DNA from 2 places in the Cytobacillus dafuensis genome. Region 2 is predicted to be linked to the other one. Evidence: riboswitches for the same ligand, from Rfam matches in the RefSeq annotation. Region 2 holds a riboswitch; the other holds the start of a gene.
The links. A riboswitch is a leader RNA that binds a small molecule or an ion and turns the genes downstream of it on or off. The one in region 2 is predicted to bind cyclic di-GMP.

Region 1 (4,428 bases), 290 kb from region 2:
TTTCAAATACTTAATAATGTTATTATTAGCTAACTGCTAACATTTTGCTAACGTAATCTCATAAAAAACGGTAAATCCCCGTTAAAGATGTTACAGACAAGAACATCCAAAACGTTGATTTACCGCACTTTTTGCACTCAATGTTAACAATATTACACTCTAGCAACCTACGGGCGGCATGATGTAATAACGCCATCAAATCCTTGATATATAAGGGTTTTTGAGTAAGATGAGAGTGTTTTGCTATCATTGAAGATTTTAAAGGAAGCTTCTTATAAGTTGATAAAACTTGTGGGAAGCTTCTTTTTTCATTTCTTTGCAAATGGGTAGCTGGTTCAAAAAAAGTAGGGAAGTTTGTAAAAAGGTGCTTTGCCAATGTGGCAAGGTGCCTTTTTAGTTGAAAAAGTATAAGAAGGTTATTAAAATAAGAAGTTAACACTGCTATTTAATATTTTGATTTTTTATCGCAGATTAACGGGCAGTAAGACCCCCACTGCAAGGGTGCGAGAGAATCAAAGAAATCTAAGTGAGGGATCAACTGCCCGTAAAGGCCCGATTGGTTCAACTAACCATCAGTGGGGGATGAAAGAAAACCCCCACTGATGGAAGTTTCACTTTATTAAAAAAGGAGAATAGATAATGTTACATTATCGATCATTTTACATGAATGACGATACCCCTTGGGTAACTCTAATACATGGAGCAGGGGGGAATTCGTCGATTTGGTATAAACAATTACGTGAATATAAAAAGCATTTTAATGTACTATTAATTGATTTGAGAGGGCATGGAGAATCCACAAACAGCATGTGGCAAAAAGGAGATTCCTTCGAACAAGTAGCCGATGAGGTTTTGGAAGTATTAGATCATTTAAAAATAAAGAAAACTCATTTTGTAGGTATTTCACTAGGGACGATTGTAATTCAAACAATTGCTAAAAAACAACCTGATCGCTTTCAGTCTATGGTTTTAGGTGGAGCGGTCACGAAGTTGAATTTACGCACAAGTTTTTTAGTTAGTATTGGTAATCTAATGAAACGCATTATACCTTATATGTGGATAGTTAGCCTATTTGCTTGGATTCTCATGCCGAAAGAGAATCATAAAGAAGCTCGCAAAAAATTTGTATTCGAAGCGAAAAAGATGTGCCAAAAAGAATTCATTAACTGGTTTTCTCTAACCAAACGGGTTAATCCGTTCCTAAAAAGTATGCAGAAAGACTTTTTTGGTATTCCTACTTTATTTGTAATGGGAGAAGAAGATTATTTGTTTTTGGAAGATGCGCAAATGGTGGTTATAGCAACAAAAGATACGACATTTGAAACGATTAAAAATGCCGGTCATGTATGTAACATTGATCAACCGAGAAGATTTAATGATGTGACTATAAAATTTATGTTTAATCATAATCGTAATGTTATGTTGCCGATACTTCATGCGTGAAAATGAAATTAAAATGAGTGGAAATAGATAGGTTCAGTGCACTTCTTTAAATTTACTAATGTTCACCATTAGCTCTCACGACAATTGGAGTGTGTGAACATCGGTAGTAGACTATTTGGTAAAGCTGAGTTCAATAATATTAATGAAGCTTCTCATAAGTTGACCAAACTTGTGGGAAGTTTTTTTCTTATTTCCTTATTCATATGTAAACCAAGAAAAAAATTCTAGTTCGACAAAAAATTGCAAGTGCTTTATAATGTTATAGTGATTTATTAACGTGATAATAGTACTATCTTTTCTAAAATTGAAAAAGGCAAACTTATCGAAAGGTAAGGACGCAAAGCTACGAGTCTAAAATCCTCTTGGATAATGATAGTCGGGTTGCCAAGAATAATAATAGCAATCTATTATTTTGGTTATCCCTGTCTATATCTGGGATAGCTTTTTTTTTACACTCCTACGAAAAGAATGTGCAAATGTTAACAATGAAGCATAGCAGACTATAGTAAAAAAGGAGATTAAAAGATGATAGTCGTAGATAAAAAGAAATATAAAATGGCAATTAATGAGGTGGCGAAGGAAGTGCATGTACAGGTGCATGGATTAATGAGAGAGGAAGACGCAGAAGGTTTTATGATCGATTTACAGGATACGATTAATAAAGTATCAAGACAAGAATATACGTTTGTCATTGATGGGACTCACCAAACACCTGTCCCATCAAAGGTTGTACCACAGTTGGAGCAAACGATGCAATTTTATTCTAGCTTAGGTTTTAAGGATATCCTGGTAGTAAAACCTTTATCTAAAATTGCTCAAGTGCAAGTTAGGAATGTACTTGAAAGAATTGAGTTCACCGGTACATTTATCGATAAAGTACATCATTCTATGTAATGTTAGGTCCCAATAATAAGGGGATTTTTATTTTATCGCAGATTAACGGGCAGTAAGACCCCCACTTCAAGGTTGCGAGAGAATTAAAGAAACCTAAGTGGGGGATCAACTGCCCGTAAAGGCCCGACGACGGACACGATGTCCTAGTCAGGCGAAAGCCACAGGACGTGGCGTTTTGAGCGTGATTAGTTCAACTAACCATCAGTGGGGGATGAAAGAAACCCCCCACTGATGGAAGTTTCACTTTATAATTTGAAAGGGAGTCTACAAGTGCAAACAACATTAGAGTTATACACATATGAAATTATAACGAAGGAACAAACAGATTTAATTCAAAAAGCAGCTGAGTGTCTAGCACGTTCATTTATCGGAGTGGATGTTTCAGGAAAATGGGTACAGGAACCGATGGTAGGTCAATTAAAACTAAGTTATGAAGATTTCTATAAGTTTACTAAGGATTATTTAGACTCTACTATAGAGCAGGGATATTGCGCAGTCGCCCGAGATATTAATAATAATGTTGTTGGTGCACTTGCGGGAGATACGAATGCACCAGAGATTATCGGAGAAGATATATTTGAAGGTTCTTTTTATGATATGAATGTCATTCTGCGTGTTTTAGAAGATGTGGATAAACGTTTCATGGAAGATTATAAAAGACGAAACGGAAAAGAAATCAAAGATGGGGAGCTATTACACCTATTCATGATAGGAGTGGTAGCTGAACATGACCGTCACAAAATTATTCAGCAATTAGTAAATATACTGATAACAAAGGCATCCTCACAAGGTGTGAAGGGTATATTAGGTGAAGCGACAAACCCGAAGGCGATACGTTTGATGGAAAAATATCATAATATGAAAAAATATGAAGATGTAGAAGGAAATTATATTGTTCATAAATATCAGGATAATAGTAAGTTGAATGGCATTCCTTCACATGTAGCTGATGGAACATACATACTTTTTAAAGAGATTTAAAAATTTCATACCTAGGTCTAAGTCAATAATTAACAGAAGAAGTTAGGAGATATATTTATCATGGAAGCTGTTTTACTAGGCATTATTGTTATCTTAATGGGGACATCAGCGTATTTTGCTTACCGATATTTTTCGCTGAAAAATCATCCTCATATAAATAAAGAAATTATAAATGGAATGAAGGAAATAATAGCAGGAAATATCACTAGTAAAGTAGATGAAAGAAGTCCTGATCATGCTGTATTTAATCAACTGATTGAGTTTTTCAGCCGTATAAGTGAAAAGTTTTTTTCATTTTCAAAAAATGTACATGAAAAAGGAGAAAATCTCGCTGAAATCGGTGAATATGCTTCTGAGCAAGCGGATATTGTTAGAGCGGCAATTGATGAGGTAGGTAGAGGATTAAATAAACAATTAGTAGCTACAGAAGAAAGCGCCGCATCTATGGAAGAAATGGCACAGGCAATCGAAGATCTATCAGTGAGAACAAATCAAATTTCAGAACAATCGAACGCTACCTTAGAATTAACACAAGAAGGAAACATTAAGCTGAAGGACTCCTTAGAAAAAATGGAGCATTTTAATCAAACGATAAATACAACATTTGTTGCAATAAATAAACTCGGAGAAAAATCTCTCGAAATCGGCACTATTGTAAAAGTGATTACAGGGATTTCAGAACAAATTAATTTATTGGCATTGAATGCGGCAATAGAAGCTGCACGTGCGGGTGAACATGGTAAAGGATTTGCGGTTGTTGCTGATGAGGTTCGAAAATTGGCCGAACAATCACGCCAGTCTTCTTCTGAAGTATCAAATATTGTAAAGAATATACAAGAAGATACTGAAATAGTTGTCAAGTCAATGCAACAGGGAACAGAAGAATTTAAAGATACAAATACGACTATTGTAGAGGTTGGAACCATGTTTGAAAAGATTCTATCTTCTACAAAGATCATTGCTGAAAATAATGAAAATTCTTCTGCAAGTACAGAAGAATTATCGTCTTCTACTCAGCAGATAATGGCAGCAATTGTTGAGATAGCTTCTATCTCTCGGGAATCTGTTGAAATGTTTGAGGAACTAATAGAAATTAGTGATGATGAACTG
Region 2 (4,428 bases):
ACCAAATGTCGAATAGAACTCATCAATTAAATCCAGCACTTTCGCTATTTCAGACTCAATCTGGTCTTCCCGAACAAATAGATGTGCATCATCTTGAGTGAAGGAGCGAACTCTTAGCAGGCCATTTAAAGAACCTGAAAGCTCATGTCGATGAACTAACCCAAGTTCCGCAAAACGAATAGGAAGTTCTCGATAGCTCCTTCTCTTACTATTAAAAATGAGTACAGCACCTGGACAATTCATTGGTCTAATCGCATAATTCTGCTCATCAACATGGGAAAAATACATATTCTCGTGGTAATGCTCCCAATGGCCAGACTGTTCCCAAAGCTCTTGCTTCATCATAATCGGCGTTTTTATTTCTTGGTACCCAACCTGTTGATGCCTTTGTTTCCATAAATGTTCAAGCTCATTCCGAATGACCATTCCTTTTGGTAAGAAGAAGGGCATTCCTGGTGCCTCCTCCATTGACATAAACAACTCTAACTGCTGCCCTAATTTTCGATGATTGCGCTTTTCTACTTCCATTTCCATTGACATGTTTATTCCTCCTTATGAATTTTTTATATAAAAAAAACGCACTCATCCCATAGCAAGGGACGAGTGCGGTCGTGGTACCACCCTAATTCCGTAAAGCACAAAATAGACTTTACGCTCAAATAGATAACGGTCTTCCCGATTATGGTTACTAAGGATTTGCTGTTCCCCATAATAGCTCCAAGGTGGTAAACCAATCTTTTTTCTTCAGGGTTTTCAGCCGATGACCCTGATCTCTGGAAAGAAAAGTAAGAAAGATTCATGTCCTTTTCGTCGCATAGTATTTTTTTAGTAAAAGGCTTCCTTTGAAACGTTTGACGGCTTTTTTTGTTTGATGGTAACTTTGAAGCTTTTTTTGTTACCTTTTTCCTCTCTTTTTCTGTTTCGCGGTAACGATTAGGTTTTACTCGCTACCTTCTTCTTCCTTTTTCCAGTTTTACGGTAACATTTACAAAGATAAAATAAAAAACGCACCCATCCCAAAGCAAGGGACGAGTGCGGTCGTGGTGCCACCCTAATTCCGTAAAGCACAAAAATAGACTTTACGCTCAAATAGATAACGGTCTTCCCGATTATGGTTACTAAGGATTAACTTTTCCCCATAATAGCTCCAAGGTGGTAAACCAATCTTTTTTCTTCAGGGCTTTCAGCCGATGACCCTGATCTCTGGAAAGAAAAGTAAGAAAGATTCATGTCCTTATCTTAGCCCTATTCATTTCAATTGGAAAATAATTGTTTTTTTGCATTATAGGATAGAAATAAAGGAACGTCAAGAGATAAAGTGAAACTTCCATCAGTGGGGGTTTTCTTTCATCCCCCACTGATGGTTAGTTGAACCAATCGGGCCTTTACGGGCAGTTGATCCCCCACTTAGGTTTCTTTGATTCTCTCGCAACCTTGTAGTGGGGGTCTTACTGCCCGTTAATCTGCGATAAAATCACTTATGCAAGATTGGCCGTATTATTTAGATTTTCAGCTGATGAAGACACAGTAGACATCGCTTGACCAAATTCATGAATCGTTTCTACAATATGATTGATTTGAACCTTTACATCCGAAACTTGTTTTACACTATTTTTCATTGACGTTGTAATTTGATCAAATGCTTCACTTGTCTTAGCTGATTTACTTCGTCCTTCAACTACCGCAACATTTACATTTCTAAGCGCCGTATCCACCTGATTTGTATAGGTATTAGACAATGAAATTAGCTCCTCAATCGTACCTATCGATTCTTTCGTTCTAACTGCAAGCTTTCTAACTTCATCTGCTACTACAGCAAATCCTTTCCCGTGTTCGCCTGCCCTAGCCGCTTCAATGGCAGAGTTTAAGGCAAGCAAATTAGTCTGGTCTGCAATAGCTTGAACAATATTTATGACATCTTTTATTTGCTGAGAGGAGGACAAAAGATTCTTAACCATTTCATTCATATTCTCAATATCATTGTTAATTGATTGAATTTGGCCCACTAGATGTGTTATTTCCTTTTGACCCTCAGTAACAAATTCCTCCGTTAATAACGATTGATTTTCCGTATGTGTTACTAGCTCGTTTACCTTTTTACTGCTATCTAATAAGCTCCCAACAGATGCAGAAGTTTGCTCGACTGTCGCAACGAGATCTGTGCTCACTTCAATGATTTTATTTTTTATCTCATTCCTAACTTGCTGATGTTCTTGTTCTCTTACGTTCGCTCTTTCTTGCTCATATGATTCTAGTACAATTTGCTGTTCTAAGCTAAAGATTTTTGTAACGGCCGTTAAAATGGTTTTAATTTCCATCCTATCGGGAACATTCTCGAATATGATGTCAAACAATGTTTTTTGAAGGTTTTGAAAAGCTCCCATATAATAAGCGGGCTTTAAACCAATATAATAATGAATTTTTGCTACCTTTAATCTTTTTTCAATAAAATCCGTGTCAATTTTACCGTCAAACAGCTCAATTAAGTGCGTTTTTAAAGTACTTCTTAACCTTTCAACACTGCTATGCTTTTCAATAATTTTTTTCAATTCCTCAACTTGTAATATGGTTTTATAAAAATCACTGACCAATCGATCTATATTTTCTTTTATAAGTCCTTGCATCTGATTAATAATTTGTAAATCTTCAATAGTTAGATCAATCATTTTGATTTTTAAAAGAATATGAGGAACTGTTACTTCAATTTTCCCATCTGCATGATCCATATTTTCTAAGAAGTATTGCCTGGTTTTTTTCTTCCAGAGAATAGCCATATTAACCTCCAATTTATAGGGTCGGTTGCGCTACTCGCTCAATATCCATCCAAGCGCCCAAATTACAGATGAACATTCTTTGCTACCCGATACTTTTTTACTATGATTACATTGATTATATAGTTCTTAATAACTACTAGATATATTCTTTTTATGAAATATTTATGAATTTTTTTTAAAAAAGCCGCGACTATTGTTCTGTCTACTGCCTTGGACTCCAAAGCATGATGGATACTCCAATTAAACATATGACCGCTCCAATCCAATCGAACGTATCAGGTGTTTTTTTATCGACTCCCCATCCCCACAAAACCGAAAGAATAATAAATACGCCACCATAGGCTGCATACACTCTTCCGAATGTAGGGAAATTTTGCAAAGTAGGGATAATCCCATATATAACCAAAATGATCCCACCAATGATCCCGTACCAATATGGCTTTCCTTCACGCAGCCATAGCCAGACTAAATATCCTCCGCCGATTTCAGCGATTCCTGCAAGAATGAATATCAATATCGTATAAATCATGTTACACCTTTTCTAACTTAATTTTACTCCATAGTATCTCATGGCTTTCAAGTTTCCTTCCATTTCAAAAACACCATTTTCTATCAGCTTTCTCACCCGATATTCCAAGAACTCGTCACCTATATATTGATCTAAATGCCCTAACGCTTCTCCAATTAATCTCGCTGATTTCATAAACTCCTCTGACTCTCGTTCGCGTTGAAGCTTTTTCGCCAAATTGATGATGTATTGGTCATAATAGTCAATACAAACACTTTGAATTCTTCCATTCCGCCAAATTCGTAATGATTCCCGATTATCCGATAGATGAAGCCATTCCTGTTCATATTGCTCTCTTTCAAGGTTCGACAAAGAATGCTTCTGCTTACTGTGCTCATAAATGGTTTGGAGTTTTTCAGGTGGTATTTCCCCTGAATGCAATACTGTGTATTTTATATCGGCTCGATTAAAATGTTCTGCATATGCCAATGAGGTGTTAATCACTTTAATTTCATTAGGCTTGTCCTTTAATAAATGCAAAACAAAGCGTAGACCTGTCTGCTCATGCGCATTTTCAGCAGTCCATAGGGTAATAGGGACATCTTTTGGAATGGACAAAATTTGGTGAACTGTCTGATGAAATCTCTGTAAATATTCTCGTAACTCCTCATGTTTATCCTTCAGTGATTCTTTCATCCAAGTAAATCTGGCTCCGATTCCAATCTCTTCATGCAGCTGCCAGATAGGTCCGACCGAAAATATATTCCAGAAGGAGTACACTTTTTCCTTTTCAAACACTCCCATTTCCTTTAATGCTACCTTTAAACTACCCGCAGGGGATCCACCGAAAAGAATATGAATCATTTGACAAGTATCGGCTTGCTTCGATTCCGACCTTTCTTTCGTTATATCCAAAAGCGTTTTATATACCCTTTTCACATCATCCACAAACTCTGTTTCTGAATATTCCTTCTCCTCTATATGATTCACTCTTAAGAGAATATGAAACAATAATGACTTTACTTCCCCTTCTGGCAGTTCTTCGATAGCCTTTTTTAACTGATCTATTTCCATCATCTGTACCTCCGAAGAATAGTCCTTTTTATCATAAATTTGTCATTATTATAGCATTAATCCAATTTTATC

Region 1: another riboswitch for cyclic di-GMP. It lies ahead of FSZ17_RS03465 (hypothetical protein); the one in region 2 lies ahead of FSZ17_RS23605 (globin-coupled sensor protein).

What each region holds. Positions count from the first base shown of each region.
Region 1 is NZ_CP042593.1:667,673-672,100, forward strand. Features, by position in the region: gene FSZ17_RS03460 (alpha/beta fold hydrolase) at 640-1,443, shown strand; cyclic di-GMP riboswitch class I at 1,746-1,832, shown strand; gene FSZ17_RS03465 (hypothetical protein) at 1,969-2,337, shown strand; gene FSZ17_RS03470 (hypothetical protein) at 2,608-3,318, shown strand; gene FSZ17_RS03475 (methyl-accepting chemotaxis protein) at 3,379-4,428, shown strand, end outside.
Region 2 is NZ_CP042593.1:380,427-384,854, reverse strand. Features, by position in the region: gene thrS (threonine--tRNA ligase) at 1-540, opposite strand, end outside; T-box leader at 593-820, opposite strand; T-box leader at 1,022-1,250, opposite strand; gene FSZ17_RS23605 (globin-coupled sensor protein) at 1,479-2,774, opposite strand; cyclic di-GMP riboswitch class II at 2,785-2,870, opposite strand; gene FSZ17_RS01930 (YnfA family protein) at 2,977-3,303, opposite strand; gene FSZ17_RS01925 (DUF1835 domain-containing protein) at 3,316-4,359, opposite strand.